2 regions of the Paenibacillus sp. EC2-1 genome follow, and region 2 is predicted to be linked to the other one. Evidence: a T-box and tRNA genes for the amino acid it is inferred to sense, from the RefSeq annotation. Region 2 holds a T-box; the other holds one or more tRNA genes.
What was found. A T-box is a leader RNA that pairs with one kind of tRNA and senses whether it is charged. The one in region 2 lies ahead of metG (methionine--tRNA ligase), so its partner is inferred to be a tRNA-Met.
Positions count from the first base shown of each region.

Region 1 (11,795 bases), 1.8 Mb from region 2:
ATCAGTGAGAATCTGATCCGCCGAAAGCCCAAGGTTTCCTGAGGAAGGTTCGTCCGCTCAGGGTAAGTCGGGACCTAAGGTGAGGCCGAAAGGCGTAATCGAAGGACAACAGGTTGAAATTCCTGTACCACCGTAAACCGTTATGAACGATGGGGTGACGCAGGAGGGTAGTGACGCGGACTGATGGATGTCCGTCCAAGCAGTGAGGCTGATGTGTAGGCAAATCCGCACATCGTTAAGGCTGGGCTGTGATGGGGAGTGAAAATTATAGTAGCGAAGGTCATGATCTCACACTGCCAAGAAAAGCCTCTAGTCAGGTGAAGGTGCCCGTACCGCAAACCGACACAGGTAGGCGAGAAGAGAATTCTAAGGCGCGCGGAAGAACTCTCGTTAAGGAACTCGGCAAAATGACCCCGTAACTTCGGGAGAAGGGGTGCCCCGGTAGTGTGAATAGCACGAGGGGGCCGCAGTGAAAAGGCCCAAGCGACTGTTTAACAAAAACACAGGTCTGTGCGAAGCCGTAAGGCGAAGTATACGGGCTGACGCCTGCCCGGTGCTGGAAGGTTAAGGGGAGTGGTTAGGAGCAATCCGAAGCTATGAACCGAAGCCCCAGTAAACGGCGGCCGTAACTATAACGGTCCTAAGGTAGCGAAATTCCTTGTCAGGTAAATTCTGACCCGCACGAATGGCGTAACGATTTGGGCGCTGTCTCAACGAGAGATCCGGTGAAATTTTAATACCTGTGAAGATGCAGGTTACCCGCGACAAGACGGAAAGACCCCATGGAGCTTTACTGCAGCTTGATATTGGATTTGGGTACGATCTGTACAGGATAGGTGGGAGCCTAAGAAACAGGAGCGCAAGCTTCTGTGGAGGCGCCGTTGGGATACCACCCTGATCGTATCTAGGTTCTAACCTAGTACCGTGAACCGGTGCGGGGACAGTGTCTGGTGGGCAGTTTGACTGGGGCGGTCGCCTCCTAAAGAGTAACGGAGGCGCCCCAAGGTTCCCTCAGAATGGTTGGAAATCATTCGAAGAGTGCAAAGGCATAAGGGAGCTTGACTGCGAGACCTACAAGTCGAGCAGGGACGAAAGTCGGGCTTAGTGATCCGGTGGTACCGCATGGAAGGGCCATCGCTCAACGGATAAAAGCTACCCTGGGGATAACAGGCTTATCTCCCCCAAGAGTCCACATCGACGGGGAGGTTTGGCACCTCGATGTCGGCTCATCGCATCCTGGGGCTGAAGTAGGTCCCAAGGGTTGGGCTGTTCGCCCATTAAAGCGGTACGCGAGCTGGGTTCAGAACGTCGTGAGACAGTTCGGTCCCTATCTGTCGTGGGCGTAGGAAATTTGAGAGGAGCTGTCCTTAGTACGAGAGGACCGGGATGGACATACCGCTGGTGCACCAGTTGTTCCGCCAGGAGCATGGCTGGGTAGCTACGTATGGACGGGATAAGCGCTGAAAGCATCTAAGCGTGAAGCCCCCCTCAAGATGAGATTTCCCAGTATGTAAGACCCCTTGAAGACGACGAGGTAGATAGGTTGGAGGTGGAAGTGCAGCAATGCATGGAGCTGACCAATACTAATCGGTCGAGGGCTTATCCTACAAGCTTCACGCTGTGAAGCTCGCATCGAAAGCATCTGCTTTGGTCCGGTGTGAGTTACGGTGAAGCACTAATCGCAAATTCAAGTTTCGTATCTAGTTTTCAGGGAGTCAATCTCTGTAACTTGCATAAGGTTATGATGGAGAGATACCCAAGTGGCTATAAGGGGACCCTCTGCTAAGGGGTTAGACTGCGTAAGCGGTGCGAGGGTTCGAATCCCTCTCTCTCCGCCATTTATATAACCTGAATGTAATCCTGTATTGATATGGCGGTGTAGCTCAGCTGGCTAGAGCGTACGGTTCATACCCGTGAGGTCGGGGGTTCGATCCCCTCCGCCGCTACCATACATACCTGGAGGCTTAGCTCAGCTGGGAGAGCATCTGCCTTACAAGCAGAGGGTCGGGGGTTCGAACCCCTCAGCCTCCACCATTGAATTTTTAATTGAATACGCCGGTGTAGCTCAACTGGTAGAGCAACTGACTTGTAATCAGTAGGTTGGGGGTTCAAGTCCTCTCGCCGGCACCAGTTATTTTAAATGCGGAACTGTGGTGTAGAGGCCTAACATGCCTGCCTGTCACGCAGGAGATCGCGGGTTCGAATCCCGTCAGTTCCGCCATTTATTATATTAAATGGCTGGGTAAATGTGCGAAGTTAAATCGCTTCACACTATTTTTTTATTAAACTAAATATGGCTCGGTAGCTCAGTCGGTAGAGCAGAGGACTGAAAATCCTCGTGTCGGCGGTTCGATTCCGTCCCGAGCCACCTTTTAATCCTGGAGGATTAGCGAAGTGGCCAAACGCATCAGACTGTAAATCTGCTCCCTTACGGGTTCGGTGGTTCGAATCCATCATCCTCCACCAGTTTTATGAGCCATTAGCTCAGTTGGTAGAGCACCTGACTTTTAATCAGGGTGTCGAAGGTTCGAGTCCTTCATGGCTCATCACAGAAGTCGTCAACTATGTTGACGGCTTTTTTGTATATATTTCAGTTGACTGCTATAGATATGCTAAAATAATAAGAAAAAGACAAAGTGGTGGAGTCATCAATGACGGAGATAGAGCAAATACTGCAGAGTTTGAAGAGCACGCTGGGTATTCCTATGACACTTAAATCGTTGAATGAGCAAGAGTCTGAATTGCTGCTCGAATCTATAACAATCCCCAGTCTTCATAGTCAGACAACAAGTGATATTGGACCTTTTAATGAAATGAACATAAAGATACCAATGATAGAACAGTCGGAAGCAGGAATCTCTTATCATCTAGAGCAGGGTGAAGTGTGGTTTTCAATTCCTGTGAAGAATAATGTACCTATTATAATTTCAGTCCCGTCTGATAAGGTGACCGAGACTGAGGTGAAGCTAATTGGACTTTTATTATCTAATCTTGTTTATAACGATCCATCTACTAAGCTCCAACGGTATAGTAGTAAGGCAGAAGAAGAACATTACGCGCTTAAACTGGGAGAATGGCTAAACGAGCGCATAAAAGCTGATGAGTTATACGCTACTCTACCAGATGAGCTAGCTAATAGAATATCTCTATCGGAAGAAGTAATTCCTTTTTTACTTGTGAATGAAAGTGAGCATCCCACCGATACAACCTTCAAATCGCTTCAGAGGTTGCTTCGTAGTTATTTTGATGGGGAAGTTGTATTAGTACCTCTTCAGGAGAAGGCATGGCTTGTTCTTGCTGATCCGCAGCTTTTGGATGGTTTGGTAGATGAGAAGGAAGAGATTCCAGGCGAAGGAGATCAGGACTTACTGACACTCTTTTGTATGGGTCTATATGAGCTGGTATCGAATGAGTGGGTGGGTGACTTCCATATTGCCGCAATCCCAGCCATTAAGGTAGCCGAAGGTTTACCTTGCATGCTTAGACAACTTCGCGAAACGATGGTTATCGGACGAACTTTTCAAGTGAAAGAACATATTCATTTATCGACCGGGCTTCATCTGGAACGTTTGTTATTTAGTATTCCTGAAGTGCAGCGAAACCGCTTCCTAGAGGAGTACGGGAGCCACCATACAGATGTGTTTGAAGATGCCGAAACACTGTCTACGCTCGAAAGTTTTTTTGAATTAGATTGTAATGTTAGTGAAACGGCAAAGCGTTTGTATATTCACCGTAATACTCTTTTATACCGTTTAGATAAGATAAAACAAGAGACTGGACTTGATGTTCGGAGCTTCGGAGATGCTGTTTTGGTTAAAATTACTCTTCTATTGTATAAAGTGACGAAAAGAAAATAAGATTTTTGTGCAGATTGTGTATAGTCAGTCAGAAGTCTATAGGTTAATATTAAGACTATAAAATGTATTCGATTTCATAACACTTAATATGAGGGGGCAACAAGCATGGCAGGCGTACGTTTAGAGCACATTTATAAGAAATATGCAGGATCCGATAAGGCAACAGTAATCGATGTTAACCTCGATATTAAAGATAAAGAGTTTCTGGTATTGGTAGGACCTTCCGGTTGCGGTAAATCCACAACTTTGCGGATGATCGCTGGACTTGAAGAAATTTCTGAAGGTAAACTCTACATTGGTGACCGCGTTGTTAACGATGTAGCTCCTAAAGACCGTGATATCGCGATGGTATTCCAATCCTATGCCTTGTATCCGCATATGAATGTGTACCAGAACATGGCCTTCGGCTTGAAACTTCGTAAAGTGAAGAAGGACGAAATCGACAAACGTGTACGTGAAGCAGCAAGAATCTTGGATATCGAACATTTGCTAGAGCGTAAACCGAAAGCTCTTTCCGGTGGTCAGCGTCAGCGTGTTGCCTTGGGCCGTGCGATTGTCCGTGATCCACAAGTCTTCTTGATGGATGAGCCTCTTTCCAACTTGGATGCAAAACTTCGTGGTCAGATGCGTGCCGAAATTACAAAGCTGGTTAAGCGTCTTGAAACCACTTGTATCTATGTAACGCATGACCAAACAGAAGCTATGACGATGGGTGACCGTATCGTTGTTATGCAGGATGGTATCATCCAGCAGGCTGATTCTCCAGAACAGCTTTACAACAGCCCAAGCAACTTGTTCGTTGCAGGCTTTATTGGTTCCCCTACTATGAACTTTATCAACGGTAAATTGTCCGAGCAAAACGGAGGCGTATTCTTTACAGCTGAAGGTTTGAACGTTCAAGTACCAGGTGGTAAAGCACAACTTTTGAAGAACAAATCCCTGATTGGTAAAGAAGTTATCATGGGACTTCGTCCAGAAGATATTCATGAAGAGCCAGTGTTCTTGGAAGCATCTCCAAACACGATCTTCACTGCAAAAGTTGACGTTACTGAGAACCTCGGTCACGAAATGCTCTTGTATCTGAGTGGTTTGGGTGCAGAGACTGTTATTGGCCGTGTAGACGGACGTTCTACAACTCGTGAAGGTGATAACGTTAAATTGGCAATTGACATGAACAAAGTTCATATCTTCGATAAAGAGACCGAACTGAACGTTTTGTTGGGAGACTAATTCTCCGACAGTCGGGTTCCGAGAAAAACCGCCCTGTGAGGCGGTTTTTTTTGTTATTTCTATAGATGGACCTCAAAGTAGATTAGAAGATTTGTAGACGATAACAACAAGTATCTGATGATCACGAATTAAGTTTGAAGTTATGTCGAAGAAGGTTTTTAAATCGTAGCTGAGTACAATCTACAGAGAATATAAAAGTTACGATGATATGTGTTTGGATATATCAAACCTTACTAGAAAAACCTGGCAACATTGCATTTAGTGCTATTTTCCTTTAAGATATCAGGAAGTAAGGCTTACATAATTGATCTAAGGATAAGCATTTACATGAGGATGAAATGAAGTGTGTTATGCGGATTATGGCGGGTACATTAACTCCATCGGATTAAATATTTAGGTGGGGAGCTAGTCTGTATACTCCATTACTAACGATACATGTGTGAGCGGATCAACAGTTGGTTCGCGATATGATTTCTAACAACATACGGACGAAAAGGGGTATAACCATGGCCAAAAAAGTGAAAGTGTCTGAACTGGTACAGCAGTTCCAAATGGAGGTCATCTCCGGAGATGAAGGCTTGAAACGCCAAATAACAACAGACGATCTTAACCGACCCGGTCTGGAAATGGCGGGGTATTTTGAGTATCATCCACGTGAGCGTGTTCAGCTATTGGGACGGACGGAATTAGCTTTTTTTGCAATGTTAAAGCCAGAGGAGCGCAGAGATCGTATGCGGAGTCTCTGTACAGATGAGACGCCTTGTATTATTATTACTCGCTCGTTGGATGTTCCTGAAGAGCTAGTTGAGGTTAGTAATGAAACGGGTCTACCGGTATTGAGAAGCAGTATGGCGACAACGATTTTGACAAGCCGGATTACTGGATTTTTAGAGCGGAAACTTGCACCGACTACTACGATTCATGGGGTTCTATGTGATGTCTATGGTGTAGGCATGCTGATTACAGGTACAAGCGGTATTGGTAAAAGTGAAACAGCGCTCGAGCTTGTGAAAAGGGGTCACCGTCTTATTGCGGACGATGCGGTTGAAATCCGTCAGACGTCTGACTTCCAGTTACACGGTACAGCTCCGGAGTTAATCCGTCATTTGTTAGAGATCCGTGGTGTAGGTATCATTAACGTAATGACACTGTTTGGTGCGGGTGCCGTGCGAAACAATAAAAGGATTACTTTGGTTGTTCGTCTCGAAGCTTGGCAGCAGGATAAACAGTATGATCGTTTGGGTTTGGATGAAGAAAAGACACGTATTATTGATACCGATGTTCCTCTCGTTACCATCCCAGTTCGTCCGGGGCGGAACTTGGCTGTTATTATTGAGGTTGCGGCCATGAACTACCGTTTGAAACAAATGGGCTTGAATGCAGCATTGCAGTTTACGAACAAACTAACAGCTACAATTGCTGATGATATGGATGATCTGGACTAGGGGGGAATTGAATGTCTACATTGCTGATCGATCCGATCGCTTTCTCGATCGGATCGCTGCGCGTCCATTGGTATGGAATTATTCTAGGGTTGGGAGCTTTGGCAGGTCTTCTGCTTGTAATCCGTGAAGGAAAACGTTTTGGCATTCCACAAGAGTTCTTCATGGACCTCTTGCTCTTGGGTGTTCCTTCGGCCATTATAGGCGCGAGAATATATTATGTGGCTTTTAAATGGGAAGATTATAAAGATAACTTCCTTGATGTATTCAAGATTTGGAATGGTGGTATTGCCATTTATGGAGCACTAATCGGTGCTATCATATGTGCAATCATCTATGTGCGCTATAAGGGATATAATTTTTGGAGGATTGCAGATTTATGTGCACCTTCGCTATTGTTAGGTCAACTTATTGGCCGCTGGGGTAACTTTGTCAATCAAGAAGCATATGGTGGGCCTGTAGAAGAATCATTCTTACGCAATAGTCTGCACCTTCCTGACTTCATTGTAAACCAGATGAATGTTGATGGTGTGTTCCATCATCCAACCTTTTTATATGAATCCGTGTGGAACCTTGTTGGACTAGTATTATTGCTTGTACTTCGAAGACAAAAGTTTCTGCGTGTAGGTGAGCTATTCATTGGATATTTCATTTGGTATTCGATCGGTCGTTTCTATATCGAGGCTGTACGTACGGATAGCTTGGCATTCCAAGGTTCTTCGTTCCTTGAATCCATTATTAATAGTTTGTGGGCTCCAATGACCTGGATGGGATTTGAGCAAGGCTACTTAGATCCTGCATATGGAAACATTCGGATTTCTCAGCTATTGCCGATACTTATCGTAATTGTGGGAGTTATATGGATTGTTGTAAGACGGGTAACGGGAAGAGCGAATGAACGTTACTTAGACCCGATTGTATGTACTAAACCAGGATCGGGTCCAACACCAGAGGCAACACTTGATCGGAAACCACAGCAAGGAAACAAACCGCAGGCAAATCAGTCAACACCTTCTAACCCTGGTCCTGTGCATGATAAGAGTGCATCAGACTTGGTGGAAACTGCGGAATCTGAAAGATCCTCTAAGCATGACACTTCGATCAATAAAGATGCGGAAGACAAAAAGGAGTAGGGCAACGTGATTGAAACCGTACTATTTGATCTGGATGGCACCATTATTGATACGAATGATCTGATTATTGCCTCATTTATGCATGTCTTTGAAAAGGGACCTAATGGTCCCCTGACGAGGGAAGGTATTATTCCTCATATGGGAACGACACTGGAGTACCAGCTCCAGAAGTTCTCTGGTATGGAGGACGTTACATCTCTGGTTCCCCTTTATCGGGCTTATAGTCAGGAACATCACGATAACATGGTTAAGCCATTTCCTTATGTAAATGAAGTTGTGGAGTGGCTACATGCTCAAGGGATTTCTATGGGTATTGTAACCACTAAGATACGTCCGGGTACACTGATGACCTTAGAGAAGTTCAATCTGGATAAGTATATGTCTGCGGTTGTAACGGTTAATGATGTGGAGAATCCGAAACCGCATCCTGAGCCGGTGCTGAAGGCGATAGAAGCCATTGGATGTAATCCGGAAACGACCTTAATGGTGGGTGACAGTGCTGTAGATATCCAGTCAGCAAAGGCTGCTGGCGTTCAAGCTGCTGGCGTCGCTTGGTCGCTGAAAGGTGAGCAGGTGCTACGGGATTACGGAGCTGATTATATTTTGAAGGATATGCGGGACATTTATTCAATCGTAGGACAGAAACAGATACAGGAATAGGAGCCAAGGTGCAATGGCCAGAAAGGTAACTCGCCACCCTGTGGAAGGGCATAACGCGCTGTGGCATATATACAGCACAGTGAGTCCGTTCAAGGGTGTTAAGAACTTTATATTTGTGCAATTGGCCCGTTACTGTCCTGTCCTCCCGATGAAGAACTGGATCTACCGGAATATGCTCGGGATGAAGGTTGGCAAGCATACCGCTTTTGGATTAATGGTTATGGTGGACGTCTTCTACCCTGAGAAGATAACCGTGGGGGAGAACTCGGTCATAGGCTATAACACAACAATTCTGGCGCATGAATACCTTATACGGGAATATCGGCTTGGGGAAGTTATCATCGGTGAGAATGTATTGATCGGTGCGAACACGACTATTTTGCCGGGTGTGACGATAGGTGATGGTGCAGTAGTTGCGGCCGGCGCTGTCGTACATAAGGATGTGGCACCGGGTGCATTTGTGGGTGGCAATCCGCTTCGGGAGCTCAAACGGGTGACACCGGAAGATGAGTCAATTTGAGACAATGTGTCGTCACAGGTTCCAAAATAGCTTGTTTTATTGTAAAATGAGTAGGGCAAATAACGTAAAAAATAATTAATGGTCCCCTAGGTAACTGCCTTGTGGGGCCTTTTCGTTGGTAGGAACGTGTGAAATCACACACTGCCCGTATTGTTATGATAAAAAAACATGCTATTGTCTTCACGCTCTGTTGTCACTATCGTCAAGCTGAGCGTTTTTTTATATTATTACTTGCTGGGTCTGTTTCTACTCAATTTCACTAAAGGGGAAATTTAAAATATGGGAGCTACTCAAATTAGAAAGGAACGGCTACCGCAGCTTGATATTTATCGGGCACTGGCCATTCTGGGCGTACTGCATGTGCATGCGACCTCATTTGCAACGGTGGATGCGATTGATTCTCGCTTCTATTATATTATTAATTTTTTGAACATATTTTTTAAGTACGGGACACCTTCATTTATTTTTCTGAGCAGCTTTGTTCTGTTCTACAATTATTATGATCGTCCTTTGACGAGAAGCTTGATTACTAACTTCTACAAGAGACGGCTTTTGTATATTTTGCTACCTTATCTACTCATTTCGATCGTATACTTTTTCGTAAGACTTGATCAAAATGGATTGCTTAACAGTTCGATCGATTGGAGTGCACAAATACCTACATTCTTTGAGCGTCTGTCCAAGGGTCAGAACTATACGCATCTATACTTTGTGTTCATTAGCTTACAGTTCTATATTCTATTCCCGTTATTCCTGAAGCTATTGAAGTCTTCTAAATTCCTTGTGCGCTGGGCAGTCCCGATCGGGTTCTTGCTGCAATGGGGCTTTATCGTCTGGAATAAATACGAGCTGCATTATGCTACCAAAGGAAGCTTGGCGATTTCTTATCTAGCTTACTACTTGCTGGGTGCTTACCTAGCCATTAATTATGATAAATATAAAGTATGGTTAACCTCAGGCTGGAAGAAACAAACACGCCGTCAAAAGTCTGCTACGATTGCGCTGTGGGCTGGCTGGCTGATACTGGCTCTGACACATGTACAGATCTGGTATAACACACGTCTGCATGGAGCGAAGTATGACTCATTAGTATATGAATTCCTGTGGAATATACACACCGTCTTCTCCGCTATCGTATTAATGCAGGCTGCGAACTGGCTGTATAACAGTGGATGGAAAAAGATCGTTGCCCTTTTAACGCGGATTGGTGAGCTTTCCTTTGCGATTTACTTGATGCATCCGTTGTGGCTTAACTTTTATCGTGAGCATAAATTCGGTCTGAATCCAGTGACAGATGATTACTTGATTTGGGTTTACGGTGGTATGGTGACGGCTCTCATTGTGACTGCATTATTTGTACAATTAATAATGAAATATATTCCGGGTTCATGGGTGCTGCTCGGCAGTGTACCACGTTCCTTGAAGCCAAAAGATCCAGCCAAACAGGATTCGGGAAAGAAATCGGTTGGTATGTAGTTTTAAATAAATCATTGCACTTATATAATTCATAAAATGCTGGCATTGAGCCAGCATGAAGCCGTCCGGTTATTGGACGGCTTTTTTATTTATACTCTACTTGTTAGATAGGAGTAGGTTATAATAACAGGAGCAACCTGGTTTATTTTACCTTGGGGATAAGAGGCTAATTATTTGAAATAAGGACAAGTCATAAACGGATTGACGATGCAACTAAATGTATGGTAACATATGCAATATTCTTTACTTTGGTAGCATATTAGCACTTTAATGTGATAAAGAACAATATAGATTCGAGGTGTAACGTCATGTCTAAACCTAAAGGCTTTGAAAAACCGGCTGGCGTCCGTGATTATTTACCTCACGCGGTAGTGAGACTGCGTCAGATTGAGCACCAAGTCCTTGCCTGTATGGACCGGTGGGGATATCAACAGATTATGACGCCAACGATGGAGTATTACGATACGGTTGGAGTCGCAAGTTCAACGTCTGATCAGAAACTGTTCAAACTGCTCAACAATCGGGGAACGACGATGGTTCTACGTTCGGATATTACAGCTCCGATTGCCAGAGTTGTATCGTCTTTGCTGAAAGAGGAGCCACTTCCTATCCGTCTCTCTTACCATGCCAATGTGTTTCGTGCGATTGAAGAAGAAGCTGGGCGGGAAGCTGAGTTTTTCCAGACGGGTGTGGAACTTGTAGGTGACGACTCACCTGAGGCAGATGCTGAGGTTGTAGCTCTGGCAATTGAATCACTACAGGCCGCTGGGGTGGAGAAATTCCGAATCGCTCTAGGTCATGTAGGCTTCCTAAATGGGTTACTGGAAGAGGTATTGCCTGACAGGATTGAAGATCAGGAGAATCTAAAGCATGACTTGTTAGATCGAGATTATGTGGGGTACCGGAATACGATATCTGGGCTGGATCTGACGGATGTCCAAACCGATAAGCTAGAGGGCATCCTTAGACTTCGAGGCGGTCGGGAGATATGTGAGCAAGCGCTGGAGCTAAGCAGTGATCCATTGGCCCGTGCATCCATAGAACATTTATGCAAGGTGTGGGAAGTGATTGAAGCTTACAATGTCTCGGAACATGTGCTAATCGATCTGACGATGATCGGAGACTTCTCTTATTATACGGGAATGACTTTTGAAGGTTATGCTGCTGAGATTGGCTCACCTGTTGCAAGTGGTGGACGTTACGATAAGCTGTTACAGCAATTTGGACGGAATGTGCCGGCAACTGGGTTTGCCTTAAAGACAAATCGAATCCTGGATGGTGTTCAGGTCAAGGAAGCTTCGGAACAGCTTCCGGTATTAGTTCAGTATACAGCAGAGCAGCGTAAGGAAGGATTGACGCAGGCAGCTTTATTACGCAGCGAAGGAAGAGTGGTTGTTACTGCACTGATAAGCGGAGAAGATGAGGGATACTTGGCTAGGCAGGAAGATGCTTCTGAGCATGGATTACTTCATAAAGG
Region 1 is NZ_CP186006.1:195,089-206,883, forward strand. Features, by position in the region: rRNA gene ACK8P5_RS01045 (23S ribosomal RNA) at 1-1,607, shown strand, start outside; tRNA gene ACK8P5_RS01050 (tRNA-Ser) at 1,747-1,838, shown strand; tRNA gene ACK8P5_RS01055 (tRNA-Met) at 1,873-1,949, shown strand; tRNA gene ACK8P5_RS01060 (tRNA-Val) at 1,959-2,034, shown strand; tRNA gene ACK8P5_RS01065 (tRNA-Thr) at 2,055-2,130, shown strand; tRNA gene ACK8P5_RS01070 (tRNA-Asp) at 2,145-2,221, shown strand; tRNA gene ACK8P5_RS01075 (tRNA-Phe) at 2,296-2,368, shown strand; tRNA gene ACK8P5_RS01080 (tRNA-Tyr) at 2,381-2,466, shown strand; tRNA gene ACK8P5_RS01085 (tRNA-Lys) at 2,474-2,546, shown strand; gene ACK8P5_RS01090 (PucR family transcriptional regulator) at 2,652-3,857, shown strand; gene ACK8P5_RS01095 (ABC transporter ATP-binding protein) at 3,963-5,087, shown strand; gene hprK (HPr(Ser) kinase/phosphatase) at 5,594-6,532, shown strand; gene lgt (prolipoprotein diacylglyceryl transferase) at 6,544-7,662, shown strand; gene ppaX (pyrophosphatase PpaX) at 7,669-8,322, shown strand; gene ACK8P5_RS01115 (acyltransferase) at 8,336-8,842, shown strand; gene ACK8P5_RS01120 (acyltransferase) at 9,122-10,318, shown strand; gene ACK8P5_RS01125 (ATP phosphoribosyltransferase regulatory subunit) at 10,627-11,795, shown strand, end outside.
Region 1: it has a tRNA-Met gene. The T-box ahead of metG (methionine--tRNA ligase) is inferred to sense a tRNA for this amino acid. The anticodon was not compared.

Region 2 (11,795 bases):
CTTCTGGGATACCAGGATTGATCATCAATTGGTTGTTAACCTTGATCATCCATTCAGGATATAACAGAGCAACATGATTAGGAGCTAGTGTAGCCGTTGATAAATCGGAGTTCGCTCGAAATGGATTGAACCAAGCGTGAAACTCCATTCCTCTTCGGTGGGTTTCCTCTACCATGAATGCTAATGGATCATATCCAGGGTCAACACCTTGCTTACCCGTAAGCACCTTAGACCACGGAACTAATGCTGATGGATATAACGCATCCCCAGCAGGACGAACTTGAACGAACACGGCATTGATCCCGGTATCCTGTAGCTTATCAAGTAGCGCTGTATACTCTTGTTGCTGCTTCAGCATGTTGTTCTTGGTCGTTGGCCAATCCAGATTAAATACTGTAGAGATCCATGCACCACGCACCTTATTGTCATTGTGTACAGGTGGATTCTCAGGCTCTAGTGGAGGAATAATCTGTACACTAGTTAGCGTAATTTGCTGTGCAGCCTGATTCCAGTTTACAGTCAAACCAAGGTTTTCACTAATAAACCGAAGAGGCACCATCACTCTGCCATTTTTGATCTGAACAGAGGCATCCAAAGGAATAGAAATGCCATTGACTAGAGCGGTGCTTCGCCCAGAAGTCATTGCAAGTTTTGAGCCATCTTTCGAAACCGTTACTGTTTTTTCTTTTTGATTCCAATGAACCGATGCCCCGAGTCCCTCACTTATTACACGGGTAGGGACCATCGTCACGTTTACCTTGGACAATATGTATGGTGAAATATCGCTGTTTAATTTTTGTCCATCCAGAATAATGCTAATCTCTGGGCTTTTGGCCTGGGCAGGGGGGGCAAAGGACGGGAGACATAGTACTGATATGAACAACAAAAGCAACCATCTACGAAACTTCATTCCACATATCCTCCAGCATTGATAGATTTGCAGGTAAACATACAAAAGCAAAAAAGCATCTGTCACCAGCGGACAGATGCCCTGTTAAGATTCGCTGACTAATTCGTTATGAATGTCACGTAATTCCTGAATGCGATTTTCATCTCGCTTGAAAAATTCAACGAGCGTTTCAATTCGAGTAATGGAATCCCAACTTAAATGATGCTCGATTCCTTCAACATCCTTGTAAATATTCTCTTCAAGAACACCAATTAATCCGAGGAACTCTTCCAGAAGCTGATGTCGTGCCATTAACCGCTTGCCCATCTTCTTACCTTTACTCGTAAGCACGAGACCACGGTATTTCTCGTAAATCAAATATTCATCTTTATCAAGCTTCTGAATCATTTTCGTGACGGATGAGGGATGTACTTCCAAGCCTTCGGCAATATCCGAAACGCGCGCATATCCCTTCTCGTCGATCAGCTTGTAGATGCGCTCCAAATAATCCTCCATACTGGGTGTCGGCATCTTTTTCCCTCTTTTCTAAAAATTACGTCTTACTAAAAAAACCATATTACCTGCACATGTTATGATACATGTTTCAGAGAGTACTTGGCAAGTCCTGGCCCGATTCCTTCGAATAATTGGCACGTGTTGAACCACTTATGTGAGAGCAGACTAAATGTACCTCTGAGTTGAAAGGATGGCTTGCCGTGACGGTAAAAACAATCGAACGCCCTGCTCGCTCTTTAAAGAGTACTAAAGCTTTTATTCCAGACCTTGTTTATTTTGAACCAGGCGCTTTAGAGTATCCAAAAGGTAAAGAAATTATGGAGTTTGTTAAAGCAAGAGGGATTGAGCATCGTATGACGACATCCCACAATCGTATTACAAATCTCCCGGGTGAAACCGAGCAAGAAAAATACCGGATTGCAAAGCGAACTCTTGTTGTGGGTGTGCGAAAAACATTAAAATTCGATCAATCAAAGCCTTCAGCAGACTATGCCATTCCTATTTCTACAGGTTGCATGGGTCATTGCCATTATTGTTACTTGCAGACAACACTCGGGGCTAAACCTTACATTCGTGTTTATGTTAACACGGAGGATATTCTTCGCACAGCTAAGCAATATATCGAGGAACGAGCACCTGAAATAACAACATTTGAAGCGGCTTGTACTTCGGATCCTGTAGGGCTTGAGCACATTACCCACTCCCTTCAAGAATTAATTACATTCATGGCAGGTGAAGAGTTCGGCCGATTAAGGTTCGTCACCAAGTTTCATCATGTTGGTCCTTTGCTTGATCTTAAGCATAATAATCATACAAGAATTCGATTCAGCATCAATGCTGACTATGTCATTCGTCAATTTGAACCAGCCACTTCCCGGTTCGATGAACGCATTGAGGCCGCTGCTAAGATCGCTCACGCTGGATATCCACTAGGATTCATCATAGCTCCAATTATATGGTATGACGGCTGGGAAAAGGGCTATGCTGAGCTTCTAGAGCGCCTGGCAATGAAACTGCCGAAAGATGCAACAGATGGTTTAACCTTTGAAATGATTCAACACCGTTTCACCAAAACAGCCAAAAATCTAATCGAACAAAGATATCCGAAATCTAAGCTGGAAATGGATATTGCAAAGCGTAAACAAAAGTGGGGCCGCTGGGGACAATATAAATATGTATATCCCCAAGAACAACAAACCGCCCTGCGCGAATTCATCACAGAGCGGATCTTTGAACATTTCCCTAAAGCTAAGATTGATTACTTCACTTAAAATTTCAACCAATCTGGAGTCAAAGACTGCAGCCAGATTGTGATTTTGAACATTTGATTCGTGAAGAGCAGAATCCCCATAATAATCATAAGCACGCCACCAATCTTCATTAAGACACTTGAATATTTCAAGATCCAGCGAGTAGAGCCGATGAAGAATGCAAGTACGAAGAATGGAACGGCAAAGCCTAAAGAGTATGATGTGATTAAAGGGAACCATGTCCCTGGTTCAGTAGCAGCAAGCGCTATAATAGCCATAAGAATTGGGCCAACACAAGGTGACCACCCTGCAGCGAACCCTATGCCAAACAAAAATGTGCCTATGTATCCGGTCGGCTTTGATTTGAAATCAAATTTCCGGTCTTTCATTAGAAATCTTGGTTGAAAAATTCCTACAAGCATCAAACCCATTAAAATGATTAAAAGAGCAGAAAGCTGTCTAATTAAATCCTGGTATTCTATAAATATTTCACCAAATATTCCAGCTCCCCAGCCAAGTGAATAATAAACAGCAGAGAACCCAAGGATGAACGCAAGCGTATGCGTAAGTGTACGCGTGCGCACCTCCTTCCGGTTCTGTTCTGTCTTAAGTTCATTTACAGACATCCCTGTAATAATAGACAAGTAAGACGGGTATAACGGCAGACAGCATGGAGATATAAAAGAAGCCAGACCCGCGGCGAACGCAATACCGACATTAATATCAGCCAATCTTCTCCCCCTTTATGTTGTAAAACCCTTTTTACCAAGCAACGTTACTACAAGTAAAGCAATTAATAGTAAAACAATAGTCGCTCCCGGTGCTAAGTTGAACCCTCCCGCCAGTATAAGACCTCCTATAACAGCAATCTCCGAAATGATAACCGAGAGAATCACAGAGGATTTAAAGCTTCTTGCCACAAGCAAGCTAATCGCCACTGGAATCGTCAACAGGGCTGATACAAGCAGGGCGCCTACTATCTTAATCGCGGTACTCACCACAAGCGCTGTTAGCACAGTGATCAGCATATTCATCAGTTTAACTGGTAAACCACTCACACTTGCTGCATCTTCCTCAAAGCTAAGCAGAAAGAACTCTTTGAAGAACAGGCTCACAACTACGATAACGATTATTGTAACTCCGCCTACCATGTATAGATCTGTCGTATCAAGTGTGTAGATGCTTCCAAATAAATAACTCATCACATCGGTATTATAACCCATTCCTAATGTGAAAAAGAGAGATGCCAGTGCAACCCCACCGGACATAATAATGGCGATCGATAGTTCGGCATAACTTTTGTAAGCTTTTCTAAGCTTCTCTATCGCGAATGAAGCTAGCACGGCAAATACAAGTCCCGCAGCCAGCGGATATACTTCAATAAGAAAACCGAGAGCCACACCTGCAATTGTTACATGGGAGAGTGTATCCCCAATCATGGACAATCTTCGCAGCACCAAAAAGATACCAATCAGCGGCGCTGTAACACCGATGAGAATACCGCCGAGGAGTGCCCGCTGAAAAAAATCACTTTGTATTATATCAAGCAATGAAAACGTCTCCTTCGCAGCTTTAACTTTATATCATCTTATTTTATTAAACGAGTGAGTGTTGCAGATCTTGTTTTGTACAGTTTTCAATATCATGTGAGTGACGTACAAAAAATTGAATTTTCCCGTTCTGCTGCACTGGAGAAGTGCCTAAATAGCCATTTACCATATCCAGATCATGTGTCACCATCAAGAAGGTCATATTGTGATGTGCATGCATATGGGTGATCAATTCAAAAAAACTTGCTTGGGTCTCCGAATCGATTCCTTTCGTAGGCTCATCCAAAATGAGTAAATCCGGACGGTTGATTAGCGCCCTCGCAAGAAAGACGCGTTGCTGCTGTCCACCTGACAGCTGACCAATCCGTTTGTGTGCTATATCTTGTATACGCATGACTTCAAGTGCATCATCACATTTCTGCTGCTGCTCTTTGCCGATGCGACGGAACATATTTTTTCGGTAATAAAGTCCTGACATAATGACTTCACGCACTGTTGCTGGGAACAGTGGATTAAAGGCGTTCTTCTGCGGAACATACCCGATTCGCTCCCAATCCCTGAACTTACGGACCTTCTGACCGAATAATTCAACACTGCCTTCAGTCGCTGGCAATAAACCCACGATCATTCGCAGTAAGGTCGTTTTCCCCGCTCCGTTGGAACCTACAATTCCGACAAAATCGCGTTCTTTGACGGCAAAATCAAGATCTTTGATGACCTGCTGCTCCCGGTAGGAAAATGATATATTTCTCAGTTGTATAATCGATTCGTGACAATCCTGTGGTGCTGGTATCATACCTTGGCCGCCTTTCTCATTATTTTGCTAATAAACATAAGATTTCTCAAAACCTTGTGATCCACCTTACTATTGTAAAGCCTTAGTGAGATTTTGCAAATTTTTCTCCATCAATGTGAAGTAGTTATCACCATTCTGTTCTTGTTCTTTCGTTAAGCCTTCTACAGGGTTAAGTACGAGCGTTTCCACACCGGTCTCAGAAGCTAAGGTCTTAGCTAGTTTATCCGATACGAGCTCCTCAAAGAAAATATAGCGTATACCTTTCTCTTTCACTGTCTTCGTCAGCTTAACAAGGTCCTGTGCACGAGGCTCAGCATCTGGAGACAAGCCCATAATAGCATATTGCTCCAGGTTATAATCCCGGGCCAGATAACCAAATGCCTGATGAGACACAACAATTTCATGTTTAGGAAGTCCTGATAATTGTGTTGTAAATGATTCATCTAGTTTTTCTAACTTTTCCTTAAGTCCAGCATAACGCTCATCATAATAGGCCGCATGATCTGGATCGACTTCTACAAGACTTTGATGAATATTATGTGCCATAACTAGAGCAGACTTTGGACTTACCCAAGTGTGAGGGTCTACATGGTGACCATGATCTCCTTCTTCTCCGTGTCCGTGACCGTCGTCCCCTTCAGAATCAATAAGCTCAATTCCTTGACTAGTTTCTACCGGCTTAACCTGCGTATCTTTATTAAGTCCTTTCAAAAATGAAGGAGCCCATCCTTCAAGACCAGCACCATTATAAAGGAACAATTGAGATTTCGATGTATTAATAATATCCTGACTTTTCGGTGTCCAGTCATGAGGCTCTACCCCAGTCGGAAGGAGATTTATAACATTTACTTCGTCTCCACCAATCTCTTTTGTAAACTCATAGATCGGATATATCGTCGTTACGACATTTACTTTCCCCTCTACAACGCCATCTGTTTGGCTTCCACAAGCGGTTAGACCCATTATTAATGCTAACATCAGTATTCCGTAACCTGCTTTGATTCTATGTTTCATCTTATGTTTACTCTCCGATCTATTGTTTTAATCGTAATGATTACTAACAAGATTATAAGAGCATCTGAAAGATCTTGTCAACTAAATCGTAAAAATTACTATTAAGAGTATGTTCTTATACTTTTAAATATGTAAAAAGAACGGTACACCCCATTAACAGGGTATACCGTTCTGAAATGAACCATTCAAGTAAGAGATGGTTTATTTTACGATCGCACCGTTAGGCATGCTATCCGGTACTGTTGCGAGCGTAAGCTCGCTACCTTTTGAAGCCGCCAGTACCATACCTTGAGACAATTCTCCTCTAAGCTTGACTGGTTTCAAGTTCGTTACACAGATGACTTTGCGACCAACGAGGTCTTCCGGCTTATAAAACTTTGCAATACCAGATACAACCTGACGCTGCTCATAACCGAGATCCAATTGAAGCTTAAGCAGTTTATCTGCTTTTTTAACCGGTTCAGCGGAAATAACTTGAGCTACACGAAGCTCAACTTTAGCAAAATCTTCGATACCGATCTCCTCTTTATGTTCAATCACTTCATCCTCTGCAGGTGCCTCAGGCTTCGGTGCTTCTTCTGCAGCTTTCGTGCCACCTGTCATAGCCTCAGCGATGTAGGCAACCTCTTGCGGAACATCCAAGCGAGGGAAAATCGGATCTCCTTTAACAAGCTTCGTGCCGGCAGGAATGCTGCCAAGTGCACGTCCACTATCCCAGGTTGTCAGCTCACCTTCTTGAATACCAAGCTGCTGCCAGATTTTCTGAGGAGTGCGCGTAAGGAATGGTTGCAGCAAGATGGAGGAAATTCGAAGTGATTCAACCAGATGGCTCATCACCGAAGCTAATTCTTCACGCTTGCTGTCATCCTTAGCGAGTCCCCAAGGCTGTGTTTCGTCGATGTACTTGTTGCTACGGCTAACGAATTGACCGATAGCTGTTAGTGCAACCGAAAACTCCATATTCTCCATCGATTCTTCTACCTTGTCGTAAACTTCCTTTGCCGCTTCTTCCATAGCTGCATCAAATGCTGTTACTCCGGTCTGATAAGCTGGCACCTCTCCCCCGAAATACTTATCAACCATCGCAACCGTACGATTTAACAGATTACCAAGGTCATTCGCAAGATCAGAGTTAACACGCTCCACAAAGCTTTCCGGTGTGAATGTTCCATCAGCTCCGAAAGGAACTTCACGAAGTAGATAATAACGGAGTGCATCGAGGCCATAACGATCAATCATGGTTACAGGATCGACAACGTTTCCTTTAGATTTGGACATCTTACCATCCTTCATCAAGAGCCAGCCATGAGCGAACACTTTTTTAGGAAGTGGAAGGTCTAGAGCCATGAGAATAATCGGCCAGTAAATCGTATGGAAACGGACGATCTCTTTACTCATCAGATGTACATCTGCCGGCCAGTATTTATCAAACAGAGAACGATCTTCGGTTCCATAGCCAAGCGCGGTGATATAATTCAAAAGCGCGTCGATCCATACATAAATAACATGCTTCGGATCGCTCTTCACCTTAACTCCCCACTCATACGTAGTACGAGAAACTGCAAGATCCTCAAGCCCCGGCTTAATAAAGTTGTTAATCATTTCGTTCTTACGGGAGATCGGCTGGATAAAGTCCGGATTCTCTTCATAGAACTGAAGGAGACGGTCTACGTATTTGCTCATACGGAAGAAATAACTTTCCTCTTTTACCAATTCAACAGGACGGCCACAATCTGGGCAGTTACCATTTACGAGCTGACGTTCAAGGAAGAACGACTCACATGGTGTACAATACCAACCTTCATAATCCCCTTTGTAAATATCACCTTGGGCAAGCAGTCGTTCAAAGACATCTTGAACAACTTGCGTATGACGCTTTTCTGTTGTACGGATAAAGTCCTCGTTCGAAATATCAAGCTTCTTCCACAGATCTTTAATGCCCGCTACAATGTCATCAACGAATTGTTGTGGTGTCTTACCCGCTTCAGCTGCTTTTCGTTCAATCTTCTGACCATGTTCATCCGTTCCTGTCAGATAGCGAACATCAAAACCGCGCAGACGTTTATAACGTGCCAGAGCATCACCTGCTACAGTCGTATAAGCGTGACCGATGTGCAGCTTGTCGCTTGGGTAATAGATCGGTGTCGTAATATAAAATGTCTTCTTGTCTGTCATGATTAACCCATCCTTTTCACTAATTTATCGTTTATTTTGGTCTGTGAAAACACAACAAAAAACCCTCATCCCTATGGGACGAGAGTTATCTCACGTGTTACCACCCAAATTCCCTGTACCCTTACGGGCAACAGGCTCACCGACCGCCTATTCAAAGACGACCGTCCATTAACGCTGGATCACGCCACTCCTTTACGTCCAGACGAACTGGATCGCTCAAAAGTGGTTCCTCCAAGACCATTTTCCAAAAATAACCTTGACCGGTTTTCAGCTTCCCCGGCTCTCTGTACAAGATTTGATTTTCGTACTTATCTCTTCCTCGGAAATGCATATATAACTTCAATATAATCAACGAACCCTTCGGGTGTCAAGGTTACTTGTCACGGGCCTTGAACTTCCACATCATTCGAAGCCCCCTTACGTGGTGGAACCAGATCAATTCCTCCCGGGTTAAAAGGATGGCAGCGAGCAATACGCTTGGCCGCTAACCATGATCCTTTCAGCGCTCCGTGCACTTCGATAGCTTCCAGAGCATAAGCAGAACACGTAGGATAAAAACGACATGTAGCCGGTTTCAAGGGTGAAATGAACTTACGGTATATGTGGATAGGTACCTTTACAACACGACTAGCTGAAATTTTACTCATGATAAAGATTCCGTCTTTCCATCTTCACACGAATTTGTCTTATGTGGTGATGTGTTTTTCTTCAGTGTTGTCGTATCCTTGGCACACTCTTTACAATATCCGAATACTTCAAATTTATGCTGAACCACTTGGAAATCCTCTGGACCATCGGTCACTTGCATCGGACAAAACTTGATCGGATAAGTCTTCTGACACTGAAGACATATCATGTGATGATGATGATGTTCTTCATTACAGCTCGCTCTAAATTTAATACCTTCTTCAAACACAACCTGTTCCAGCACACCAAGATCATATAATACTCTAAGATTGCGATAAACCGTATCAAAACTGAGACCACTATATTTCTTACCCATATATTCGTATACATCCTTAGCTGTTAAATACCCTGGATGTTCTCCAAATAATTTGGCAAGTGTCTTACGCTGATCGGTAATGCGCAGCCCGTTCTCGGACATGCCGTTTATGATCTGTTCCGTCGTCAGCATACGCAGTTAACCTCCTGATCGCTTAAATGTCTAGGTCTTTCATGTCATCTATTAATAATGCATGAAAAAATGTGCCTAGTCAACGAGACAAGTCTATGGTAGACACCGACAGAATTCAAAATCATCTCAAAGGAACTGATCAATAGACATAAAAAGCCCCAAGTTCCTCTTAATCGGACACTTGGGGCTAGGTTTAACCTTAATTCGATTTCAATTCTGGCAATGGCGTGAATAGGAAGTTGATTGGTAAGCTGCTACCCGGTGCAGCTGTAAACGTAATTTCCACAGACTGCTCATAGGTACCCGTACGATATAGAATACTTGCCTCGTTAGGCGCAGAAGACGCAGCAGAGTTCGGTGCACCTACGATATTTCCATTGACCATAACAACGCCCATGTATTTACCTCCACGGGGATTAAATGAAATCAATGTATTAGGAGCTACTCGATTCAACTTTATGCGGTAGACAACACCAAAATTACCTGAATTAGAGGTCTGATAACCTGTTATGCCGTCATGACCAACTAGATTCGGATCACTTACCTTATCACCAATTGCAAGACGAGAAGGTGTGTTACCAATCAGTTCATTCGATTCAATGATACGTGTAGCATCCGAATAAGTACCCCGGTTATGGACTCCATCACTCGGATGTAGTCTTAAGAAAGGAAGCTTTTGAATAGGGTCTTTGTTCTCTTCAATCATGACAATATCATAACGAACAGGTGAATCCGTATAAAGATCTGCAAACATCGAAATTACTTGTTCATTCTTCATCGGAGTCGCACTCAGCTCCTGTAAAATGACTCTGCTCTCACCTGGTTTTAGGTAGATCGACTGATAATCCTTACCGGACTGCATGGATTCTAAGTATCTCTGTACAGACGCCTTACCCGTAGCTGTAGGAATATTAATTGGACCGCCAAATCCTACATATTGTGTCGTTAACAAGGCATTGGTGTCATTAATATTAGTCGCAACGACATACATTTTCATCCGTTTACCTGTAGCATTCAAATGATGGATCATAAATCTAGTCGATCCGATCCCTGTTTCGCGATATACGATTCCTTCCGTGTATACCGTTTCTGGACTATTACTACGGATTAGCGTGGTAGGTTCAGAAGTTCTTGAGTAAGGAAACTCCTCCATCGACGGAACCTTAGAGCCGTCAAAGATGTATTTTTCACCGATTTTTGAGAATAGCTGACTGAATTCTTCACGTGTATATAACGTTTCAGATGTAATGATAAGTGTCTTCTCATAATAGTTCGTAGCACCATGTTTATCGGTTACAGTCAATCCAACTTTTACGGGTCCAGGTGTGAAAAATGCTTCAGCATTATTATCCCAATCCCATTTTACAATCGCATTCTCATCATCCGTACTTTGATCGGTATAAGTGATTCGTTCACCCATCTTGTATTCATCTTTATCCGTGATAAACATAGCAACCGGCGGTTCGTTAGGAGTTAATACCTCGATGGTTACCGAATATGGATCACTCCACTCACCACTTGAGTCCTGAACGGAATATGTAATCGTCCGCACACCAGGCTCTGCAAAAATCTCCTCTCTACCTTCCCACTTCTCATCAATAATTGGGAGACCCAATGGAGAGTAAGGACTTGTCTTATACCTCACCTTTGTCTGTCCTGCAAAAATCTCATCATTCTCGATGGTGAAGGAAGCAACTGGCTTAGTACTCAAAGAAAGAATAATCCGTTTATTCGTCTGATCCACTTTATATGGGATATCTAGGGCCTGTGTAATCGAGGTCAGCGGTACCATAAATACATTGTTGGATTGATATGCTGCACCTTTCATCGTAGTTTTTACACCATTCACGGTATAGACTTTGCTATCCGTCTTGAAACGCAATGTATCTGCCCCACGAGTAATTACTGTTTCTTTCGTGGAACTGTCATAGGCCAGTTTCAGCCCAACACGCTCAACTAATGAACGAATGGCTACATAGGATACACCGTTCTTCACAGCCATCGGCTGTCCCGCAATATAAAGCTTTCCATTGTGGTACATTTTATCGCTATTCATCATGAGAATAAGACCTGATTCATTCGGGATAGGCGGCTCGGGATCTACTACTCCACCACCGTTTCCACTTCCGCCGGTCATAGAAGAAAGGTCTAGAATGATCTTCTTCTCGGGCTGATTTACTTTATAAGGTATACCTAATGCTTGTGTAATTGAAGTGAGAGGCACCATAAATGTATTCTTGTATTGATAGGAAGGCCCCTTCATTTGCCGTGACTCACCGTTAACCTTATAAATACTGCTATCCGTTTTAAAACGAAGCTCATTGCCGTCTTTAATAATAATGGTTTCTTTCGTAGAATTATCATATGTAAGTTTCAGACCAGCCCGCTCAACCATAGCTCGAATCGAAATATATGATACCCCACTCTTGACAGCCATTGGCTGAGCTGCCTTATAGAACTTGCCATTGTG
Region 2 is NZ_CP186006.1:2,012,489-2,024,283, reverse strand. Features, by position in the region: gene ACK8P5_RS09470 (family 10 glycosylhydrolase) at 1-910, opposite strand, end outside; gene mntR (transcriptional regulator MntR) at 995-1,420, opposite strand; gene splB (spore photoproduct lyase) at 1,606-2,676, shown strand; gene ACK8P5_RS09455 (cytochrome c biogenesis CcdA family protein) at 2,673-3,386, opposite strand; gene ACK8P5_RS09450 (metal ABC transporter permease) at 3,399-4,205, opposite strand; gene ACK8P5_RS09445 (metal ABC transporter ATP-binding protein) at 4,252-5,001, opposite strand; gene ACK8P5_RS09440 (metal ABC transporter substrate-binding protein) at 5,071-6,015, opposite strand; gene metG (methionine--tRNA ligase) at 6,217-8,190, opposite strand; T-box leader at 8,262-8,519, opposite strand; gene yidD (membrane protein insertion efficiency factor YidD) at 8,571-8,837, opposite strand; gene ACK8P5_RS09425 (Fur family transcriptional regulator) at 8,834-9,325, opposite strand; gene ACK8P5_RS09420 (stalk domain-containing protein) at 9,525-11,795, opposite strand, start outside.